4 regions of the Leptolyngbya subtilissima AS-A7 genome follow, and region 4 is predicted to be linked to each of the others. Evidence: predicted binding sites of a transcription regulator. Region 4 holds the regulator's gene; each other region holds the start of a gene.
What was found. Region 4 encodes NtcA, which controls nitrogen genes in cyanobacteria. Its sites were predicted from a motif close to TTTGTANNNNNNNNTACAAA; they were not measured.
Positions count from the first base shown of each region.

Region 1: the regulator NtcA is predicted to act here: its motif matches at 2,852-2,871, upstream of NC979_RS19040 (MSMEG_0572/Sll0783 family nitrogen starvation response protein).
Region 2: the regulator NtcA is predicted to act here: its motif matches at 3,647-3,666, upstream of NC979_RS04640 (fumarate reductase/succinate dehydrogenase flavoprotein subunit).
Region 3: the regulator NtcA is predicted to act here: its motif matches at 1,974-1,993, upstream of NC979_RS15875 (DUF4327 family protein).

Region 1 is NZ_JAMPKY010000009.1:113,075-118,978, reverse strand. It holds gene NC979_RS19050 (MSMEG_0568 family radical SAM protein) at 1-1,066, opposite strand, end outside; gene NC979_RS19045 (Nit6803 family nitrilase) at 1,177-2,223, opposite strand; gene NC979_RS19040 (MSMEG_0572/Sll0783 family nitrogen starvation response protein) at 2,286-2,768, opposite strand; gene NC979_RS19035 (MSMEG_0569 family flavin-dependent oxidoreductase) at 3,141-4,421, shown strand; gene NC979_RS19030 (DUF2442 domain-containing protein) at 4,516-4,824, opposite strand; gene NC979_RS19025 (DUF4160 domain-containing protein) at 4,805-5,065, opposite strand; gene proC (pyrroline-5-carboxylate reductase) at 5,099-5,904, opposite strand, start outside.
Region 2 is NZ_JAMPKY010000001.1:1,029,348-1,035,251, reverse strand. It holds gene NC979_RS04650 (vWA domain-containing protein) at 1-1,180, shown strand, start outside; gene NC979_RS04645 (LysR family transcriptional regulator) at 1,401-3,443, opposite strand; gene NC979_RS04640 (fumarate reductase/succinate dehydrogenase flavoprotein subunit) at 3,875-5,578, shown strand; gene NC979_RS04635 (4Fe-4S dicluster domain-containing protein) at 5,751-5,904, shown strand, end outside.
Region 3 is NZ_JAMPKY010000007.1:68,144-74,047, reverse strand. It holds gene NC979_RS15885 (polyphosphate kinase 2 family protein) at 1-436, opposite strand, end outside; gene NC979_RS15880 (DUF72 domain-containing protein) at 629-1,525, shown strand; gene NC979_RS15875 (DUF4327 family protein) at 1,683-1,904, opposite strand; gene NC979_RS15870 (hypothetical protein) at 2,387-2,671, shown strand; gene NC979_RS15865 (ABC transporter permease subunit) at 2,769-4,499, opposite strand; gene NC979_RS15860 (hypothetical protein) at 4,520-4,846, shown strand; gene argH (argininosuccinate lyase) at 4,862-5,904, shown strand, end outside.
Region 4 is NZ_JAMPKY010000010.1:281,824-287,727, forward strand. It holds gene NC979_RS21120 (O-antigen ligase family protein) at 1-628, shown strand, start outside; gene NC979_RS21125 (type IV pilin-like G/H family protein) at 713-1,255, shown strand; gene NC979_RS21130 (MoaD/ThiS family protein) at 1,692-1,967, opposite strand; gene thrC (threonine synthase) at 2,086-3,390, opposite strand; gene ntcA (global nitrogen regulator NtcA) at 3,891-4,562, shown strand; gene NC979_RS21145 (DUF3084 family protein) at 4,680-5,904, shown strand, end outside.

The DNA of each region.
Region 1 (5,904 bases), on a different contig from region 4:
CCGAACAAGCGCCGCACTTGGCGCAGCCTGCCTTCATATCGGCCGAGGCCATGCCCGACTGCTTCAGCAGCGCTCCTACCCGCTGGTAGAGCGTGAACATAAACTCGCTGCTGGGGGAAGGATGATGGGCCAGCGGCGTTTCACCAATGGGGACAAAGGGGACCACAAAGGGGTAGACGCCCATTTGGATGAGGCGATCGCTCACTTCCACCAAGGTTTCTAAACTGTCGCCCAGGCCCGCCAGCAGGTAGGTGCTCACCTGGCCCCAGCCAAACACGTTCACCGCCGCCTCAAAGGCCGCGAAGTAGACAGTGAGAGGAACTTCTGCTTTGCCGGGCATAATTCTGGCTCGCACGTCAGGATCCACCGCCTCTAGGTGCATGCCTAGGCTGTCGACGCCCGCTGCCTTCATACGCTCAAACCAGATGAAATCATCCGGCGGTTCGCACTGGGCCTGAATGGGCAAGTTCGGTACTCGCTGGCGAATGGCGGCGGCGCATTCGGTGAGATAGGCGGCACCGCGATCGCTTGTATTCGGCGTTCCCGTCGTCATGATCATGTTGGTTACCCCATCTAGCCGCACGGCAGCTTCGGCTACCTCCGCCAGCTGTTGCGGCGTTTTGCGCGCGATGGTGCGCCCCGCGTCTAGGGACTTTTCGATAGCGCAGAACTGGCAGGCTGTAGCCGGGTCGCGATAGCGCATACAGGTTTGCTGCACCGTGGTTGCCAGCACATCGCGCCCGTGGAGGAGGGCAATCTTCGAGTAGGGAATACCATCGGCGGTGGTCAGACCGTAGAACTTTGGCGCGTTGGGCACATCAACAGGGGTGATGGCTTCCCCCGAGGCCTCTAGATGTAGAGGGCTGGCGGCGGTGGCTTTGAGGGTGTAGGGGGAGTGGGCAGCGTTGTCGGTGTAGATCGGCACCATGACGGTAGTACCGTCGATGGTAATGGCGCGGTGGTCAGAGGGGCCTGCCCCGCCCCGCCGCCCCGCTGCTCCAGGGGTAGATTCCACCAGCCGCAGCCCGTGGGTTTGTAACTCTGTAATCAACCGCTGCTTGTTCATGGCCTGATGTTCAATACCCAATAAAAACCTGCGTCAATCAGTCCCGCTAAAAACTGGCTAGCGAGCACATTCAAACCTATTGAGCTGCGAAATTTTTGGCCTATTTTGACCTATGAGGTTGGCAGACCAAGGCTGTTGGGGGGTAGGCCAACGGCTGCTTCGTCTACCAATGCTGGGGCAGTCTGCGAGGCTCCGTTCATGCTGGAGGAAATCTGGGCCGCCGGGCCGGGCGTTTCTACCACCGACCAGGGTTCGGCATTTAACCGCAGGCGCAGCAGGTCGGGGCGGGCGTAGTGGCCTACCGAGTCCATCATGCGCTTGCGTTTGGTGATTAGCGAAAAGTCGAGATCGGCGATCGCCAGCCCCTCCCCATCGGTAATGGGCTCGCTCAGGGGCACTCCTTCAGGGCTAATAATGGCGGTGTAGCACCCCCCCGACAGCACGCGGTGCATCCCCTCATCAGCGGTAATCTGCTGCTTTTGCTCTGGCGTGAGCCAGCCAGTGGCGTTGACCACAAAGCAGCCCGATTCTAGGGCGTGGTGGCGCATGGTGACCTCCATTTGGTCGCCAAAAATCTGCCCCACCATCGACCCGGGAAACTGACCGCAGTGAATCTGCTCATGCTGAGTCATCAGCGCGTAGCGGGCGAGGGGGTTGTAGTGCTCCCAGCAGGCCAGCGCCCCAACGCGTCCCACCGCTGTTTCCACCACCTTCAGCCCGGCCCCATCCCCTTGCCCCCAGACCATGCGTTCGTGGTAAGTAGGGGTGATTTTGCGCCGCTTCAGCACTAGGGTGCCGTCAGCGTCAAAGATTAACTGGGTGTTGTAGATCGAGCCGGCCTCCCGCTCGTTCACCCCCAGCACCACCACCATGCCGTAGGAGCGCGCCGCCCGGCCCACCGCATCGGTCACCGGCCCCGGCACTACCACGGCCTCTTCGTACAGCCGCATGTGCTCTTTACCCATGAGAACGGGCGGCTGCACAAATGAGAAGTAGGGGTAGTAGGGAATAAAGGTTTCTGGAAAGACGATTAGCTTCACTCCGGCCTGGGCAGCCTGGGCGATCGTCTCCAGCACCTTCTCGGTGGTGCCGTCGCAGCTGAACAGCACAGGGCTAATCTGCGCAGCAGCGGCTCGAATGGTCTTGGTGTAATCCATGGGATTTGGGGGTGGGAGGAGGGGTGGTGGGCATTGCCCACCCGATGCAGGCTGACGAGTCTCTACATGGTCCAGGTGTCGAGAATAAAGGCGCCTTCTTTGCGGTGCATCAGCACGAGGTCAAGCACGTCGAGGGGGTTGATGGGTCGAATGCCGGGGATCAGAGAAGGCTCGCCGTGACCATAGAGGGCCTGAAGGGCGAAGCGGCAGGCGTAGACTTTACCGCCTAGCTCCATCACCTTGACGATTTGGTTGTTCATCGCCATGTGGCCAGGGAAGGCTTCATCCCCTAGTTTTGGGAAACCCCGCTGCACACCTAGGGTGACGCCAGGGCCGTAGAGCAGTACCGTGGTCTCAAAACCCTTACGGATTAAGCGAGTGGCCTGGAGCAGGTTCACCAGACCGATGGATCCTTCAAAGGCCACCGTGTGGAAAGTGATCAGGGCTTTTTCGCCGGGTTCGGCCTGCACATCGGGAAATACTTTCTCTTCGTAGTCAACCAAAAAATCCCCAGCCTGGTGGGCTGGCAAAGTTACTTCAGGCATAGATTCAGTTCCTTGCAAAGTTGCTGGCAGCGCGGCATGTCTGGCTGCATGTCTCAGCACCTTACGGGCGATCGCCTGAGGCTCTCGTATCAGCAACTACAAACTTTGGTGGTCTGACCTAATCAACAGGGGCGCGGGGGCAAATCGCCAGTTTGGGGGTTTGGGCTTGGGGATACCCCTATCACTTTCGATAGGTAAGCTGGTCGAATTCACGCGCGACGAGGGCAGGGCAGGGCGATCGCACACCCCCTCCCTGCCACTAGCGCTAGATCAAGACTTTCGGTAGCTGGGGTTACAAGCATCCCCAGAACAACGGCCTAGGGTACGAAAAAGAACCTCGGCTCCTCCCACACCATTTTCAGGACGTACGGTATGACTATGCACTACGGCGTAATTGTGATCGGCGGCGGCCAGGCAGGGCTGTCGATGAGCTACTGCCTCAGTCGCCTAGGCATCGACCACATCATTTTCGAACAGCATCAGGTTGCCCACTCCTGGCGCACCAAGCGGTGGGATTCGTTCTGTCTAGTCACCCCCAACTGGCAGTGCCAGTTGCCCGGCTTTCCCTATCCTGGCGACGATCCCAAGGGCTTCATGGGCCGCGACGCCATTGTGGAATACATTGAGCGCTACGCCAACCACTTCGACCTGCCGCTCAAAACGGGAGTCAAGGTAGAACGGGTGCGTCAGCCCGAGGGCGGCGGCTTTGAGGTGGTGACCAACCGGGGCATCTTTACCGCTGATCAGGTGGTCGTGGCCACAGGCGGCTACCACACCCCCAAAATTCCTCGGCTGGCGGAGCGTCTGGCTCCCGATATTGTCCAACTGCACTCGGCAGAATATCGCAACCCTGAGTCGTTGCCCGAGGGAGCCGTGCTGGTAGTGGGCACCGGGCAGTCGGGCTGCCAGATTGCCGAAGACCTGCATCTGGCGGGCCGCAAGGTGCATCTATGCGTAGGGGGTGCGCCGCGATCGCCCCGACGCTACCGAGGCAAAGACGTGGTGGAATGGCTCGACCAAATGGGCTACTACGACCTGGCGATCGACGACCATCCTCAAAAAGAAACCGTGCGCCACAAGACCAACCACTATGTCACCGGGCGCGGCGGCGGGCGCGAAATTGACCTGCGCCACTTTGCCTTACAAGGAATGGGGCTGCATGGGCGACTCACGGATATTCAGGGCACCCAGCTCACCTTCAGCGACGATCTCAAGGAAAATCTCGACCAAGCCGATGCCGTCGCCGAAAGCATTAAGCGCACCATCGACACCTACATCGAGAAGAACGGCATTGACGCACCCATAGACCCTCCCTACCGGCCCGTGTGGGAGGCGGAAATCGTGGATACTGGCATCGACTATCGAGAGGCCAATATCACCTCAGTAATTTGGTGCATCGGCTACGGTCTCGACTTTCGCTGGATCGAGCTACCCGTGTTTGACGGTCAGGGCTATCCTGGCCACCGCCGAGGGGTTACTGCCGTGCCGGGGCTCTATTTCCTTGGTCTGCCGTGGCTCTATACCTGGGGTTCTGCCCGATTCTCGGGCATTGCCCGCGACGCCGAGTATCTGGCAGAGCAGGTTGCGGCTCGATCTGGAGACAGCTCTCTCCGCGCCCTACAGACCGTTAACGAAGTAGCAATGGGATCGTAGAAAATCTCTGAGACAGTGCATTGCTAAGCGTTAGCATTCGCGACAAGAACACTCTTCCCTCAGCCACAATTCAGCGCTAGTCATGCTGCGAGCCTCATGCTTGAAGATTGCGGTTTTCGAGCCACCGTTGCAGCGAGGTTTGACTTTCGCCCGAAGGTTGCCCCAGCAAAATATTCTTCAAGCTAATGTCTTCATCAAGTTCTGGCCAGTGAATGCCTGCTTGACTGCCGGTCAATTGCCAGTTGTCACGTTCTGCTGAGGTGCCGTGGAGCAGGCGAGGATACCAGGCCAGCGGTACAGCGATAATGCGCCCATCAGATAGATCAACCGTGAGCAGGTCGGCAGAAATAGAGACCTGCTGAATTTCAGGGATGTTGAGGATTTCAACCATTGAAGAAGTCATGCCAATCCTCCAATAACTGCTGCTGATTGTCCTCGGTCAACATTTGAAGGCGATTTATCTCGTTAGACGAAAACCCCTTATTGAACTGAAGCCTGACTGGAGTCAGCCAAAACTTGGCCTCACTACTGTCGCGTTCAATATGAACGTGGGCTAGCTCATCGCGATCGCCTGCGTAACAGAAGAAACGGTAGGGACAACGCGAAGTAACGTGGGCATCGTGGCTATATACGCTCCCAAACACTTCAATTGTATGTCTGCATCGTCTGAAGGTTAATCAGGACTGCCCTAGTTCCTTAGACCGCACATAGGCCGATCGCACGGCTGCGATCAGGGCCGATCGCAGCCCGCCTGCTTCTAGGGCCGCAATGCCCGCAATGGTGGTACCGCCGGGGCTAGTGACGCGGTCTTTGAGCACAGCGGGATGGAGGTCGCCCTGGTGCAGTAGCTCGCCGGTGCCGCGTACGGTGGCGATCGCCAGCTCCAGTGCGATCGCCCGAGGCAGCCCCACCGCGACGCCACCGTCAGCCAAAGCTTCCACCACCAAGGCAACGTAGCCTGGTCCAGAACCTGAAAGCGCCGTCACCGCATCCATTTGCGATTCGGGCACCTCGACTACGGTGCCCACGCTGGCAAAGATAGCGCGAGCTTGTTCTCGCTGGGCAGTACTCACCGCTTCCCCCGCGGCCAGGGCCGTTACCCCGGCCCCCACCGTAGCAGGCGTATTCGGCATTGCCCGCACCACCGCCCAGCCCGAGAATTCTTTTTCAAGCCGGGCCAAGGGCACCCCGGCCAAGATCGACAGCAGCAGTGGCGGTTGCTCGCGCTTTGGGGTCTCTAGATTCGCCGCCACCGCCGTCAGCATCTGGGGCTTAATCGCCAGCAAGACTGTCTCAGCGGCATCGATTAAGACTTGGTTTTCTGCGGTAGTCTGCACGCCGTAGGTGTGGTGCAAGACTTCTCGCCGCGCGGCCTGGGGGTCGCTCACTACTACCGCGCCAGGCGCAAAAATCCCTTGATCAAGAAGGCGGGCGATGAGAGCTTCTCCCATCATCCCGCCACCGATAACCCCAAATGTTGCCT
Region 2 (5,904 bases), on a different contig from region 4:
GCGAATCACGCCCCCAGCTGTCGCCCTCGAGAGCGATCGCGTACCGCTCAACCTCAGCTTGGTGATCGATCGCTCCGGCTCCATGCAGGGGCAAAAGATGCACTACGCCCGCGAGGCCGCTCGCTTTGCTGTCGAGAATTTGCTGCCCTGCGATCGCATCAGCGTCGTACTCTTCGACGACCGCATTGAAACCCTGGTGCCTAGCACCTTGGCCACCGACAAAAACACTCTGCTAGAGAAGCTGCGCCACGTCCACTCGCGGGGCTCTACCGCGCTCCACGCCGGCTGGGTCGAGGGTGGCGTGCAGGTCAGCCAGTACCTCAACCCCGCCCAGCTCAACCGGGTGATTGTGCTCTCCGACGGATTAGCGAATGTGGGGGAGACTAGGCCGGATGCGATCGCCAACGATGTCCATGGCCTTGCTCAGCGCGGCGTCAGCACCACCACCCTGGGCATCGGCAACGACTACAGCGAAGACCTGCTTGCCGCCATGGCCCGCAGCGGCGACGGCAACTTTTTTCACATTGAGTCTGCCGAGCAGCTACCGACGATCTTTGAAACTGAGCTGTCGGGCCTGGCTGCCACCTTGGGTCAGCGCGTTAGCCTCGGCGTTAAGCCAGGCAACGGCGTCACGGTCATGGACGTGCTAAATGACTTCGAGAAGACCGACACCCAGCGCTACAAGCTGCCCAACCTAATGGTGGGGTCGCCGATTCAAGTGGTGGTCCGGTTGCTAGTGCCCGCCCTCAGCCAGAGCTGCGAGCTGATGCAGGTGCGCCTGGCCTGGGATGACGCGGAACAGCCCGGTCGTCAGGTGCTACGGGCGGGGCTGGAGTTGCCCCTGGTGAGTGCCGAGCAGTTTAGCGACTTCCCCGCCGATGCCGCAGTGCAGGAGCAGGTAGCGCTGCTGATGGCGGCCCGCGCCCGCCGTGAGGCCGTGATGTTCTCCGACCGGGGTGACTACGCCGCTGCCACCGACTCCCTCAGCCGTGTCCGCGTCGCCATGTCTGCTATGCCCCCCAGCGCCATGCTGATGGAGGAACAAGCAACGCTAGAGGATTTAGAAAGCGACTACCAGAGCGGTGCCATAGCTAGAGCCCGCAAAAAGGCGTATTCCCAGGCCTACAATCTGTCGCGCACGGGGCAGTCTCAACCCCGGCGATCGATGGACTCTAAATAAACGGTGGAAAGGCTTTTACTTAGTTAAGCGAATTGCGACAAGCTCTAGCGGTTTAAGGTTTGCGGTCTAAGGTTTAGGGTATACGGTTCACAACAGGCCTTAAACCTTGAACCCTGTCCCCTCTAACCCCTTACCTTAAACTTGGCAGACTGCTAGGGCGATCGCACCTTGACTAAGCGATCCCTGTGGCACAGCCTTCCCTGGGGCAGCATAGGGAAAGCTAAAGCGACGCGATCGCCCGCTCCAAAAACTCGGGCTGCATCCAGCGATCGAGGTTGATTTGCCCCAGGTGCTCTTGCCCCGCAATCTGGCCCAGCTGGCGGATGTGGGCCTGGAGCCAGTCGGTGCGCAGCTGGGTTTCGGGCAGATAGACCACATCGGCGCGATCGCTCGTGCTAGCGCGCAGGGTTTTGGCCACAATGGCGGCGTCCATATTTACCCAGCGGCTGACCAGCGTGGTGGCCATGGGCTGGGTATCGTACCAATACTGAGCGGCCAGCAGCGATCGCAGGTAGGCGACGGCGATCTCGGGATACTGCTCGGCTAGGTCGGCGCGAATCACCACGCCGTGGAAGGTGGGCAAACCGTCTAGGTTTTCGTGCAGCAGGCGACGAAACTGGCCCTTGTGCTTGGCAATTTCGTGGAAGGGGGCGAAGTAGGCATAGCCATCCACCTGGGCAGAGCCGCGGCCCGATCGCTGGGGCTGGGCCTGCTCGAGGGCGGTGAGGGTGACGGCGTTGAGAATTTGGCGGTGGTGGAGCGATCGCATCACCATACTGTGAGCCGCCGAGCCAAAGGGCACCGCAATCACCCGCCCCGCCAGGTCGTCAATGCAGTCGAGGGTCGAATGCTGCGGCACGATGATGTCGTTGCCGGTGCCATCGAGGTTGCTGGCAACAAAACTGATCAGCCGAGTGCCCGCCGCTGGGGCCGTGCTATCCCCCGCTGCACTCAGCAGCAGTGGGTAATCGCCCAACACTCCAATGTCGATCTGCTGAGCCTCGAGCCCGGCCACAATCGGTGCCCCCGAACCATAGTCAGACCAGCGCAGCCGATACTGCACACCGCTGTAGCGGCCCTCGCGCGGTAAGAAATGCTCCAGCAAACCCAGCCGCTGAATAATTAGCCCAGCGGTGACGGTTTGAATCGTGCGGTTTTGGGTGCCAATGGTGAGGTTGATGGTCTCGGTGCCGCTGGTGGAACCAGAGCGCACCAAAAAGTTTGGAGCCTGAAACCGGGGCACTTTTCGATCAATGGATGCAGCCAACGGTGCGTCCATCGGCTTAGGCATGGACGGCCCTTGAGAACTGCCCTGTGTGACAGCGGCCTGGCTCTGAACCATAGCCACAAACTGGCGGATTGGCTCTAGCCCCAAACCGCCCCGGCCTGCGGGTTGACCCGCCAAGCCCAAAGCCCGACCCAGACGCTTGGCCATCAGCAAAAATAGGGGCGTGCCCAAAGCAAACTCTTCTAAAGGAATGCGGCGCAGCAGCCCGGCCTCACACTCCATCTGAAATTCAAAGTCAGAGGCGAACCCCAGGTAGTGCCCCTGAAGCAAATAGGTGCGCATCAAACTGGCCGCGTCGACAATTTCGACATGGGCAAAATCGGTGAGATTGAGTCCCAATTCCTGCATGCGCTTTTGCAGCACAATACGACCTGGAACGCCCTCGGGCGGCAAGACCCAGGCCTGGTCAGTCAACTCCTTTAAACTGAGCCAGGGACGCTGAGCGAGCTGATGGCTACTCGACACCACTAGAGAATAGTGAACCGAGCCGATCGCAACCTCTGAAATTTCATCAAAGGTCGAAAAACTCAGATCTGAGACCCCAATATCGACCTCGCCAGTCTTAATGGCGCGATACAGCGGTTCGACCGCATCAAACTGCAAACATCTAGTTTGCACATCGGGATGGAGTCGGCGATATTCGTACAGCACCGACGGCAGCCAGTTGCTCAGCATATCGGGCATGCAGCCAATTTTTAAGGTGCTAAATTTCCCCTGCTTGATCTCTTCAATCTTAGCTACCAATCGGCTTTCCAAATCTACCAGACTAGGCCCCTCTTCTAGCAGATATTCTCCTACCTGAGTCAGCTCTATCCGTCGCCCTAAACGCCGAAAAAGCGGGGTTTCAAGCTCAGACTCTAGGCACTTGATTTTGGCGCTTACTGCCGGCTGAGTTAAGTTTAATGTGTCGGCGGCTTCAGTGAAACTCAGGCAGCGAGCCACTTCTAAAAATACTTTTAGCTGGTAAATTTCCATTTCAACTGGCCTGCCTAAACATTTTTAAACTAGTATAAGAATTTACTAAAATACTCTACCTAATAATACTTTTGCCTTACCTTGGCAGATATGAATAACCTGCCAAGATCCGTTGATTAAGATCCATTTTGTGCAGCTATTAGAATAGCCAGTTGAGTCTCATTGATTTTTTTGATGAGTGTATAGAAAGCTGTGATGGGTAAATCGTAGTCACGGTTACAAATCCCGTTGATTCGCTTTAGTGGTCTCCTTTAAGCTACGTATCAAAGGCCCATAAGCCAAGGGTTAGTTGCCTTTATTTAAGCATTAGCTAACCGTGATACATCAAGTTCAGCTTGGGATCTGTAGTTTCTCCATCGGCAAAACTCCACTTCTGTACTTGATTTGGTTTATTTCAATTTCACTGCCGTTTAAACCAAGGACGTGGTTAAGTGAACATTCAGTATCTTAAAACTGATTTTCTAGTCGTCGGCGGTGGCACCGCTGGCACGATGGCAGGCATTAAGGCAAAGCAGGCCAGCCCCGAGAGCGACGTGCTGATTTTAGAGAAAGCTAACATTCGCCGCAGTGGGGCGATCGCCATGGGCATGGACGGAGTTAACACCGCTGTCATTCCCGGCAACTCTACTCCCGAGCAGTACGTGCGCGAAATCACCATCGCCAACGACGGCATCGTCAACCAAAAAGCCGTCTACGAAACCGGGCGGCTGGGCTTTGAGGTGATTCAAGAACTGGAGAGCTGGGGCGTCAAGTTTCAAAGAGACCCCGAGGGCAACTATGACCTCAAGCAGGTGCACCGGGTCGGCAAATACGTGTTGCCCATGCCCGAGGGCAAAGACCTGAAGAAAATTCTCGCCCGCCAGGTCAAGCGCCACAAGGTCAACGTCACCAACCGGGTGATGGCCACCCGCGTCATGGTGCAAAACGGTCGCGTCACCGGGGCCGTGGGCCTCGACGTGCGCAACGGCAACATAGTGGTGATTCAGGCCAAGGCCGTCGTGCTCTGCACCGGAGCCTGCGGTCGCCTGGGTCTGCCCGCCTCAGGCTACCTCTACGGCACCTACGAAAACCCCACCAACGCGGGCGATGGCTACTCCATGGCCTACCACGCCGGGGCCGAGCTGACCAACATCGAGTGCTTCCAGATCAACCCGCTGATCAAAGACTACAACGGCCCCGCCTGCGCCTACGTGGCCAGCCCCTTCGGAGCTTACACCGCCAACGCCGAGGGCCATCGCTTTATCAACTGCGACTACTGGAGCGGCCAGATGATGCTGGAGGTCTACAAAGAGCTGCACTCCGGCAAAGGCCCGGTACACCTGAAGATGTACCACCTCGACGACGATACCATCAACGAAATTGAAACCATTCTGTGGGATAACGAACGGCCCAGCCGAGGCCGCTTCCACGAAGGTCGAGGCGAGAGTTACCGCACCCACGGCGTCGAGATGAATATCTCTGAAATTGGCCTGTGCAGCGGCCACAGCGCCTCGGGCGTCTGGGTGAACGAGCGGGCCGAAACTACAGTCCCTGGCCTCTACGCGGCAGGCGACATGGCCAGCGTGCCCCACAACTACATGATTGGAGCCTTTGTCTACGGCCGGATCGCGGGCGAAAACGCCATGGACTACGTGCGCAACCTGGAGCATGTTGAACCCGACGCCGACTTTCTCGCCGCTGAGCAGGCCCGCATCTACGCGCCCCTGCAACAGCCCGACGGCGTGCCCCACACCCAGGTTGAGTACAAACTGCGCCGCCTGGTCAACGACTACCTGCAACCGCCCAAGTCGCCTAACAACATGGACATCGGCCTGCAAAAATTCGTCGCCTACGAAGAAACCCTCGGCCTGATGGGTGCCCGCGACCCCCACGAGCTGATGCGCTGCATGGAGGTGCACTTCATCCGCGACTGCGCCGAAATGGCCGCCCGCGCGTCCCTATTCCGCAAAGAGACCCGCTGGGGCCTCTACCACTACCGCCTCGACTATCCCGAGAAGAACAACGAGGAATGGTTCTGCCACGTCAATCTGAAGAAAGGCGAAACCGGCCATATGGAGTTGTTTAAGCGTCCGGTAGAGCCCTATATCGTCGATGTCGACCTAGTTGAAGAAGTCTACGACGTTGCCGTCCGATGAGGGGTAGATGGGTGGATGGGTAGATGAGTGGATGGGCGTTTGAAGGAACGGTGTCATTCATCGCTCCCAATCCAAAGCTCTCTGGTCACACATATCGGTCTGCCCTTACTCATCCACCCTCCCCCTCCCCCTCCACCCTCCTACCCATCCACCCTCCTACTGAAGAAAAACCATGGCCCTAACTACTCAACGCGTCGACGTACCCGTAATTGTCGATGAATCGAAATGCCTCGAAAAATGCAACGCCTGCATCGAAGTCTGCCCCCTAGACGTGCTGGTGAAGAACCCCGAAACCGGCAAAGCCTACATGAAGTATGACGAGTGCT
Region 3 (5,904 bases), on a different contig from region 4:
ACCCAGGGCGCACTCGCACCACCAGCACCTCTTCGTAATACGAACGATTAAAAATGCCGATGTTGCCGCGCTCGGGCAGGGCTTTAAACGATCGCCACAGATAGTCGTGGTCCAGCTCTTCGCTAGAGGGTTGCTTAAAGCTAAACACCTGACAGCCTTGGGGGTTAACTCCCGACATCACATGCTTAATAGTGCTGTCTTTACCCGCCGCATCCATCGCCTGAAAGACCAGCAGTAGGGCGTAGGTGTTTTGGGCGTAGAGCACATTTTGGTAGCTGGCCAGTTCTTCGACGCTCTGCTGCAAAAGCTCTTTAGCCGTTTTTTTATTAAAGTCACCGGTAAAGCTGGGGTCAAAGTCTTTGAGCTTGACCCGGTGGCTGGGCTTGACCACCATCGAGTCGGGGTTGAGGGCAGCGAGAAACGATTTAGAGTCCATGGACATGCCTAGTGGTAATCTTCCCCAGAGATGTGGTCTAAAGCATAACTAACCTGGGCTAGGCCTGCCCTCTGTCTGTCTCAACCCTTAACCTATTACTTGGCATCGCGCCGCTGGCCCCACATGACTCTTCCCAGAGATAGCTGGTATTAAGTCAGAATTGGAAGACATAGACAATCGGGGACGGCAGCAATGGCGGGGTTTTATTTTACTGGGTGTGCGGTATGGGCGTTCAAAGACTGGGTCGGCAGCTTCTATCCCAAAGGCAGTAAAGCGGGGGAGTTTTTGCGGTTGTACGGCGATCGCATGACCGCAGTAGAGGGCAACACCACCTTTTACTCCATGCCTGATGCCAAAACCATCGATCGCTGGGCCGCTACCATGCCCCCCGGATTTCGGTTTTGCCCCAAACTGCCCCGCGCCTTCTCTCACCAGGGCAAGCTGATGCCCTTTGTAGAAGAGTCTCACCGTTTTCTGCAAACCCTGATGCCTTTGGGAGATCGGCTGGGGCCATTGTTCATTCAGCTGCCGCCCACCTATAGCCCCGAGCAGATTGGTGATTTGAGAGAATTTCTCGCCCGCTGGCCCCGGCAGCAGAATCCCATCGCGGTGGAGGTGCGCCACTTCGACTGGTTTGCCGAACCCCACGCCACTCGCCTGAACCAGATGCTCACCAGCCTGGGTGTAGGTCGAGTGCTGCTGGACACGCGCCCCGTCTACGACTGCATCGATACCCCCAACGACGACCCGCAAATTGGCTCAGAGCGCAAGAAACCCAGGGTGCCGCTCCAGCCCGAAGTGACGGCTCCGTTCACGATCGTGCGCTACATCAGCCACCCCGACCTAGCCTACAACCAGACCTATTTCGATAAGTGGGTGCCCCGACTGCACCAGTGGCTAGAGGCTGGTACCGACGTATACTTCTTTGCCCACTGCCCTCAGGAGGTTAGATCGCCAGCGGTGGCCCGCGAGGTCTACCGCCAGCTTCAGCGGGCCGGAGCCACCCTGCCCCCTCTGCTGTGGGATGTAACCGAACAACAAAAAGCCGAGGAAGACAACTCCTCGGCTCAGCTCAGTTTGTTTGGATAAATATAGCGATGGCCACTGCGCTTAGAACGCGCATTACGACCACTGGCAAAAACTGAGACGGCACACTGGCGTATAGCCACCGCTCAAGGAACTATACAAAATATCCTAGCTGATTGGGCGATGGCTAGATGGCCTTGATTGGGCGACAAAGCTAAGGCTAGTCATTTTCCCAATCTTCGCGGCCCATGAGGTCGCCGACGCGATCGCGCAGCAAAAACCCTGAAGACTCAAGCTCGGTTTCCACCATCGCCCATTCACGGGCGGGAATATGGCGGCAAAGGGTATAAATCGGTTGTTGACGGCTAACCACACCCTTTTGAACCAGCTGTCGAGCTTCGTCACGAATGATGTCAATGGAGTAGTGGAGGGACCGAAGCATAGCTAAACCCAGTAACGACGGAGGAGCTGCAAAGTAAAAGTCAAGTAAGTTATACAAGAATCTTTAGATTCCGTATCCTAGTTTACTGATAGTTTTAAGGATTTGCCTAGCAGCTTTCACTTATTCTCGCCTTAATCCTTCTACGGTGCCATTAACAAATGATGAATTTTGCTATTAGCACACTCAGAGGGTGTTGCAAGGTTGTAACATGCGATTTTTGCTCAGATCCATGCGAATATTGCATGGCGAGGCGTTAGGCTGCTCCCTTAAGCCTTCCCCTAGCGTTAGCTTGAATTGCAGCGCCAGCAGCATGACATTGCGACCCTTTAAATTTTCGGAATCGTCTGGCTCGGTTAGGTAGTCTAGAACTAGGGCCGCAACTGGCGGTGTCTAGGTTAGCGGCTGGCCCGCTCCCTTGGCTTCCACTTAAGTCGTCGCCGGTGCTAACCTGCGCCATCCACCCTCTATAGGGAGAATAGGTCGTGAGCGTAACCGACGAACTTTTTCACCGGGCCAACGATCTCTGCCGCCGCCGCGCCTATGAGCAGTGGCATCGGCGGCAGAGCAAGCAGCAAATTTTGCGATCGCAGGTCGGCTTTCAATCCTTGCCACCGACTCGTCCCCAACCCTGCCAGGGTTGCACCAACTACCACGGCATCGCCTACGGCACTAGCCAGGCCAAACGCTGTACTTTGGTTTGCGCGATTCATCCCCAGGGATGGCAGGGTAGCGGGGGGTGTCCTGATTGGCGGAGTGAGGGGGAGTAGGGGCGTAGGAGGGTAGGAGGGTGGGAGAGTAGGGGAGTCAGGCTATTGGACTTGGGGCACAACTGTACGCTATTAGTCCCATCACTCCCTCCCCTTCTTACTCTCTCAAAACCCCGCGCAGCCGCTGACTCACTGCATCTATCCCAAAGGTCAGCACCACGAAAACTCCTAGGGTTATCATCACGCCGCTGTAGTCGAAGCTGCTGATTTGCTCGGTGAGCAAACGGCCTAGACCGCCGGCACCGACTAAGCCCACGATTACGGTCTCGCGCAGGCAGACTTCCCAGCGGTAGAGAATGTAGGCCAGAAAGCGGCCCAGGTTTTGGGGCAAAATGCCGTAGGCCACGATCGCAGTAGGGCCAGCCCCCAGGGTTCTGAGGGCACGGACGGGGCGATCATCTAGGTTCTCATTTACCTCGGCCATCAGCCGACCCAGGATGCCGAAGTTGTGCAAAGCGAGGGCCAGTGCCCCCGGTAGCACGCCGGGGAACAGCATATAGAGCAGCACCAGCGCCCAGATAGGGGCGGGGATAGCGCGGCTGATCAGCAGCACGAGCCGACTCAGACCCAGCAGCGTATAGGCTACCCAAGCGGATCCCCTTCGCTGACCAACGGGATGCAGCAGCCCCCCCGGCAGCAGAAAATTTTGGGCGGCGGGCAGCGAGACGAGTATGCCAAAAAGGCCAGCTAGGGCAATCGCCACCATCGACATTGCCACCGTTAGCCAGGAGAGTTGGGCTAAATTCACCAGCTCGGCCCAGGTTGGCAGGGGCGGCCAGCCAGTACCCAGCAATTCACCTAAGAGGCGCTGGGTGCGGGCCGACCACAGCACCCCCGCATCTAGCCGCAGCCACCACCAGCTCAGGGGGATCGCCGCGATCGCGCCCACCCATGACAGCTTTAGGAATCCATCTTGCCGGGGGGCCTGATGGGCGGGCCGAGACGAGGCACCTGGTTTGCGGTTGATGTCGAGACGGCTGGTGAAGCCCATGCGGCGGCGCACTAGGGCACTCCAAGCATCCACCGCACCATTGAGTAGAATCAGCGCGTAGAACCCGGTCCACAGCTGCTCGTAGCGCAGGGATTGCAGGCTGAGAAAAATTTCATAGCCCAGTCCTCCGGCTCCGATAATTCCTAAAACGGCGGAGGCCCTGAGGGAACATTCAAAGCGGTAAAAGGTATAGGAAAGCAGGTTGGGTAGCGCCTGGGGCAGCAGTCCGTAGACGAAGGCGGCGAGGGGCGGCGTGCCAGCGTTGAGCAAGGCGTGGAGCGGTTCAGGGGGCGTCTCGTCCAAAATTTCTGAGAAGACTTTGGCGACGATCGCCCCAAAGGGAATCGCGATCGCCAGCACCCCCACCAGCGGGTTCAGCCCCAGCACCTGCAGCAGCACCAGCCCCCAGATCAACTCGTGGATCGCCCGGGGAAAGGCCAACAGCCCCCGCCCCCCCAGCCATAGACAGCGGCGCAGCCCCCCAGCATTGCCAGGGAGGACCGTCTGCCACCACACGGCTGAGGAGAGCAGCCCGCCTACCAGCCCTAGCCCCACGCTGAGGGCCGTGCCCAGCACCGCATAGGCCAGGGTGACTAGGGCGGCGCGGCCCATGAGAACGACAAACTCGGGGCTGAGATCGGGGCGCAGGCTGGCGGCCAAAAACTCCCACAGCTGCGGCCAACCGCCCAGGTTAATCAGCTCGGCTCCAGGTCGCCCCAACCCCGCCTGGTAGGCAGCCAGGCCCAGGGTCGCCAAAACCGCTAGAGCGCTCGCTGTTTTTGGGTTCCAGAGGCTCGGTCGCAGCGGTATGGTGATAGTCTGTTGGGTGTTAACCACGCTCAGGTCGTCACCCCGCTATGGATGTCATGCCCCAGCCCCAAGGTTTTCTTTCGCAAAATGCTTCTCTGCTCTCTGTAGACACGCTGCTGCGCCCTATTACCCTAGGCGACAGCGACAGTTTCAGCGGCTATTTTACCGGAGTTGAGCTACCTCCCGTGGCTGGAGTGGCCGGACTCACGGTCGATACAGAGGCGTTATCTCCCGTGCTGGCCCAGCAGTTCGACCAAGACATTCTGGGGGATATGGTCGAAATTTGGAACAATTTTGTCGAGTCAGGACAGTTGTGGGCGCTGCTCTTCGGTATTGTGCTGGGATATTTCATCCGCAACCTGACTGCCTTCTAACCAGACTGCACAATAATGCAAACGCCCTCTTCCCAAACCTGGAGCCAGCGCTTTGAAACAGCGCTGCATCCGGCGATCGCGCTCTTCAACGCCAGCATTGGCTTCGACATTCAGCTGATTGAGTACGACCTCACCGGCTCAGAGGCCCACGCCAAAATGCTTGTTAAAACGGAGATCATCAGCCCCGAGGAGGGCGAGCAGATTGTCGCCGGGCTCGAAACCATTCGCCAAGAGTATCGCCGGGGCGAGTTTAATCCCGGTGTCGAGGCGGAGGACGTCCACTTTGCTGTGGAGCGGCGGCTGACGGAGCTGATTGGCGATGTGGGCAAAAAATTGCACACCGCCCGCAGCCGCAACGACCAGGTGGGTACTGACTTGCGCCTCTACCTGCGCGCTCAGATCGAGGCTATTCAGGGCCAGCTGCGCCAGTACCAGCAGACCCTGCTAAGCATTGCCGAAGAACATGTGGAAACCTTGATTCCGGGATACACACACCTTCAGCGGGCCCAGCCACTGAGTTTGGCCCACCATCTGCTGGCCTACTTCGACATGGCCCAACGCGACTGGGACCGGCTGCATGACCTGCAAAAGCGGGTAAATATTTCGCCCCTGGGCTGCGGGGCGTTGGCGGGCACCACCTTCCCCATCGATCGCCAGTATTCTGCCGATCTGCTGGGGTTTGAGAAAGTCTACGGCAACAGTTTGGATGGGGTGAGCGATCGCGACTTTGCGATCGAGTTTGCCTGCGCTGCCAGCCTGATCATGGTGCACCTGTCGCGCCTGTCTGAAGAAATGATCCTCTGGGCGTCGGAGGAGTTCAGCTTTGTCACCCTCAACGACAGCTGCTCCACCGGCTCCAGCATCATGCCCCAAAAGAAAAACCCCGATGTGCCCGAGCTGGTGCGGGGCAAAACCGGCCGCGTCTTTGGCCACCTGCAAGGCCTGCTAGTGATGATGAAGGGTCTGCCCCTGGCCTACAACAAAGACCTGCAAGAGGACAAAGAGGCGATCTTCGACACGGTCAACACCGTGCGCGGCTGCGTGGAGGCGATGACCAT
Region 4 (5,904 bases):
CAATGGGCTATCGCCAAAGATCCCAGGATATTCCACCTTTTACGACCAAACAGCGCTGATTCGCTGGTGGCAGAGACAACCTCTCACCGCCAACCGTGACAGGCTAAGACCAATCACGCAGGCGCTTTTAGCCACAGACCAAAGCCTCGAAGCAGCCCTAGCTATCGTTAATCAAGCCCTAGAAGCAACTCCCCAAGATCAGGCTCTATTGCTGCTTCAGGCATGGCTTTCGCCTGCCGCTGCCCAAAACTACTTTGCTCAAGCCGAGCTTCCTGCACCTGAGAAGGCACTGCTAACCGAATCGCTGGGGCAATTTCGAGATGCGCGATCGTGGTTGACTTCCTTAGTAGAACCGGTTGAACTAACTGGCCGTAGCTTGCTAGGGCTCACCTATCGCAATCGATATGCTCAAGGCATTAACTTTATTGCACCCATTGAGGGAATGGAGCAGTGGGCTATCCCTAACTTACTTGGGTTGTTTGGGGAGCTGCCCAGAGAGTTTGTGGCGCTAGACCAAGCTATAGAAACGATTCAAACTAAGCAGCTTAACTTGCCCAGTGCCGTCAAGAATCGCTTTGAAATTACACCCCTGCCTCCACTGCCCAAAAACTTTTTTAATCAGATGTGATCGCTCAGTCAGAGCAAGTGGGTAAGTTAGACCCAGGCGCAAATAACACCTCTACCGCCGCCTAACCCAAGGAGACATACACCTATGAAAGCATCTCTCAAAGCCAACCTGCTCAAGCACTTCATCGCTAAGAAAGAAGAAGGCGGCTTCACCCTAATTGAACTGCTGGTGGTTATCATCATCATCGGTATTCTGGCTGCTATCGCTTTGCCTTCTTTCCTTAACCAGGCCAACAAAGCTCGTCAGTCTGAAGCTAAAACCTATGTTGGTTCCATGAACCGTGGCCAGCAAGCCTACCGCTTAGAAAACCCCACCTTTGCTCCTGGTTTTGTAGAACTAGCCATTGGTATTCCTTCCAATACTACTTACTACAACTACACCATTGGCGCTAGTGGCCCCTTTGGCGCAACGGCTTTTGCTGACAGAGTTGATACTGCTCTGAAGAGCTACGTCGGTGCTGCCCAGCTAAACTCGGGTAGCGCAACCACAGAAGCCACCACGATTGCACTCATTTGTGAATCGACTCAAGCTAACGTGGCTGCTGCTGCCGGTGCGCTCACTAACTTCAGCACTTCTGCAAGCCAGTCGGCTACTTCTTGCACAACCGGTACCTGGAAGAAACTCTAAGTTATTGACTAGCGCTTGACTCTTAGTTTCTAATAACAAATCGGGGATCAGCTACTTGTTCTTGTGTAGCTGATCCTTAATCGTTTAAAGAAAGTTTGAAGAAGCCTCCGTCAATTCAATGTCGAGAGTTATACAAACCCTTAGGTTTGATGAAAAGGCTAGCTAGCCAAGAATGGGTTTTGTGATTTGTGCCGCTCAGAATATTTTGACTTTCGTAGCATTTCTCACTTCTTAAGAACCTATCCAAATTTGTTTGTTATTTGTTAGGCGATGGCTGTTGCGGTGAAGTGGAAAATTGGATGTGCACAAACTATCGAGCGGCAAGAAAAGAAAACAGAGGCGATTAATCGACCCAATTTGCTGCGCTGCTAAAAAACGCTGAACAAAAGCTTTGTTCAGCGTTTTCTAGTTTAATAACCCGTCTCTGGCTCCAGCGTTAGCCTCCAGCTACGGCAGGGACGATGCTGACTTCGTCGCCATCGTTAAGAGCGGTCTCTTTGCCATCGAGAAAGCGAATGTCTTCGCTATTAACGTAGAAGTTGACAAAGCGGCGTAGCTCACCAGAATCGTCACAAAGCCGGGCTTTGATGCCAGGGCAGTTGCTCTCTAAATCATTGAGCAGATCTACAATATTGCCACCACTACACTCAAGGGCAGCCTGGTTGTTGGTGAATTTTTGCAGTGGAGTTGGAATTAGTACTTTAACAGCCATGGGTGTAATAAATGAATCAAGAAAATAAGAGCAATCTGTCAGTAAGAGTATAGAGAGTAAAGTTCAAGGTTTAAACTGAAAATCAGCTACTTAAACCTTGAACCTCATACCTTAATCCCTAGACCAATACCTGCTGCCATTCCAATCGGTCGAGGGTTCGAGAGCGCTCTAGAGCACGCTCGAAGCTGTCGAGCTTAGGCTCAATGGTAAAGGGCTCGCCGATGTAACCCTGTACAGCTTCTTGGGTCTTCAATCCGTTGCCGGTGATGTAGACGACTGTAGACTCATCAGGGTTAATCTTACCGGCTTCAACCAGCTTTTTGAGCACTGCAATGGTGGTGCCGCCAGCAGTCTCGGTGAAGATACCTTCGGTTTCGGCCAGTAGCTTCATGCCTTCAATGACCTCGGCATCGGTTACTGACTCAATGTTGCCGTTGGTTTTACGAGCTATATCGAGAGCATAGATACCGTCGGCGGGGTTTCCAATGGCAATAGACTTGGCAATCGTATTGGGTTTGACTGGAGTCACAAAATCGCGGCCTTCTTTAAAGGCTTGGGCAATAGGAGAGCATCCCTCGGCCTGGGCACCGCTAAAGCGTACAGGCTTATCGTCGACGAGGCCGACCTTAACAAATTCTTGGAAGCCTTTGTAGATCTTGGTAAATAGTGACCCCGATGCCAACGGCGCCACGATGTGGTCTGGTAAGCGCCAGCCTAGCTGTTCAGCTACTTCGTAGCCCAGGGTTTTAGACCCTTCGGAGTAGTAGGGGCGCAGGTTGATGTTGACGAACCCCCAACCTTGAGTGTTGGCTACCTCAGAGCACAGACGGTTGACCTGGTCATAGTTGCCCTGCACAGCCATTACTGTAGGGTTATAGATTAGGGTGCCAAGTACTTTGCCGGCTTCTAGGTCAGCTGGAATGAATACGCAGCAGTCAAGGCCAGCATGGGCTGCGATCGCCGCCGTAGAGTTGGCCAAGTTACCTGTACTGGCACAAGACACTGTAGTAAACCCTAACTCTCTCGCTCGGGTTAGCGCCACCGACACCACCCGATCCTTAAAGCTCAAGGTGGGCATGTTGACAGCGTCATTCTTTATATAGAGTTCTTTTAGCCCTAGCTGCCGCGCCAGTCGGTTGGCGCGCACTAGGGGTGTCATGCCGGTTCCCACATCAATTGGGTTGTCGGTGCTGACGGGTAGAAAGTCTTTGTAGCGCCAAATTGACAGCGGCCCGGCTTGAATGCTGCTGCGGGTGACCCGCCTGCGAATTTCGTCGTAGTCGTAGGCTACCTCTAATGGGCCAAAGCACACATCTTCGCATACATGCTTGGCGCCTAGGTCGTAGGTCTCACCACATTCTCGGCATTTCAATGCTGAAAATGTGGGCTTGGTGGCGATCGCTTGTTCGATAGACTGCGTCATGGCGTTTTCTCTGAGATTTTCTGAGGAGCAGTTGTTAACTTCGCTAAGTTATCCAGAACGTAACACTGGAGACAATACTTGGTCAAATATACCCGACTTTTTTGGTCGGATATAGCTGAGCTTTCTTCTGCCAGTGTTTTGCGCTAGTGAGACCTACTTCTTAGTTAAGAGCGACGGTCCGAGTTGTTTTGAGTTTGCTGTCGCTCTCAGCCTCATCTGCGGCTTTTTTTATCCCTGAATGACTACTTTGGAACCCCTGAAATGGGCTCAAGATTAGCTTCGGGAGCAATAAAGTAACTTGCTATACAAACGCTTGCCTTACAGTTGAGGTTAAGTGATCTAAAGTCATGGAACGTTTGCATTGGTTAGCGTGCCAGACCAATCAGACTGCTTTATGCTTTATGCCCAAGGTGATCTGTGCTGTGGGTCTAGCTGTCATAGCGACGGCAAACCAGTAAATTCAGTGCAGATGCTCTCTGTGATGCTCTTAGCAGAACGTTATGGTAGTGACCCAAGATAAGCCCCTTGCTAATGTTTTTCGTCAGCTATCTGGAGGAGCGTTTCCCCCTGTAGTCGAATCCTACGAGCGGGGGAAAACAATCTTTTTCCCTGGAGACCCGGCCGAACGGGTGTACTTCTTGTTAAAAGGGGCAGTGAAGCTGTCGCGAGTGTACGAGGCTGGAGAAGAAATCACAGTTGCCCTGCTGCGCGAAAACAGTGTGTTTGGGGTCTTGTCGCTAATTACGGGCAACCGTTCTGATCGCTTTTATCACTCCGTGGCCTTTACTCCGGTAGAGCTATTGTCTGTTCCAATTGAGCAGGTTGAGCAGGCGCTGGAGGAAAATCCTGAACTGGCCTTGCTGATGTTGAGGGGGTTATCCTCTCGCATCTTGCAAACCGAGATGATGATTGAAACCTTAGCTCATCGAGACATGGGCTCGCGGCTGGTAAGTTTCTTACTCATTCTCTGTCGCGATTTTGGGGTGCCTAGCCAGGATGGCATCACTATTGATCTGAAACTGTCTCATCAGGCCATTGCTGAGGCCATCGGCTCCACTCGGGTGACTGTGACTCGCCTGCTGGGAGATTTGCGCCAGGAAGGTATGATCTCCATCTACAAAAAGAAGATTACTGTGCATGATCCGGTCAATCTGAGTCAGCAGTTTACTTAGTTTAGGTTTGGCTAGGTGGGGTGGTTTTGGTAGCCAAACCAGCAATCGACAATATTGGGGCGTACGAGGCTTCAACCCATGCAGTAGAGTAAGTGCAAACTCCCCTGTGGCTGGTGCATGGTTTCTGGTTACGTACTGATTTTGGCGGTCTTAATTTTGGGGGGCTTTATTGCTACCCTCGGCGATCGCGTCGGCACGCGGGTGGGCAAAGCACGTCTAAGCTTGTTCAATCTACGCCCCCGGCAAACGGCTACCTTAGTCAGCATTGCCACGGGTAGCGTCATTTCAGCCTCTACACTGGCCCTGCTATTTGGAGTGAGCAGTCAGCTGCGCACTGGGGTGTTCGAGTTGAGTAAAATTCAGGCTGATTTAGCCAACGCCGAGGCTGATTTGGCCCAGGCTCAATCTACCCAAGAGAGCGTAGAGACCGATCTGGAGTCGGCGACTAACGAACGGCAGCGGGCGCTAGCTCGATTACAAGAAATTAACCAATCGCTCAACCAGGCGGTGGTTCAGCAGGAAGCGACTGAGGGTGAACTACGCCAAACTCTAGGCCAGCTAGATGCCGTATCACAGCAGGCTGCCGCGCTGCGCCAATCGACGGACGCTCTGCGGGTTCAGCGTGATAACCTGCTGGCGCAGCAAGCCACTATTGGCAAACAGATTGCCGACCGCGATCGGGCAATTGCCAACTTAGATGAGGAGATTGCCAGTCGCGATCGGGCGATCGCCCAGCGAGAGCAGCGGCTGGCTAGCCTAGAGGGCGAGCAAGACTTTTTAGAGCAGCAGGTAGCCGTTCTGCAAACGCAGTATCAAGGGTTGTTTCGGGGCAATATTGCCCTCAACCGCAACCAAGAGATTCTAGTCGGTCAAGGTCGTGCCGAAAATCGAGAGCAGGCAGAAGAGTTTGTCACAGGCTTTTTACTTGAGGCCAACCGCTTGGTGTCTCGAGCTATTGCCCCCGGGGCTTTGATCGACCAGCAAATTTTGCTGATTGGTAATCGCGAGGTCGAGGCGTTGATTGAGCGTCTGTCCACGGGTGAAGATTACGTAGTGCGCCTGCTGTCTGCGGCTAACTATGTAACGGGCGAGCCCTGCGTGGTGCAGCAGGGTGAACCCTGTGTGCAGGTCTTTATCGATGCCACCCCTAATCAACAGGTTTATGCCCTGGGCGAGCGATTGGCAACGGTTACGCTAGATCCCCCTCCTTTGGGCGATCGCCAGCTAGTTGAGCGACTCAACCTTCTGTTGGCAGCCGCCCAATTTCGGGCCCGACAGGACGGCGTTGTCAGCGACACGCTACAAGTAGCCGATAACCGGCCTGAAACGGTGCTCAACTTCT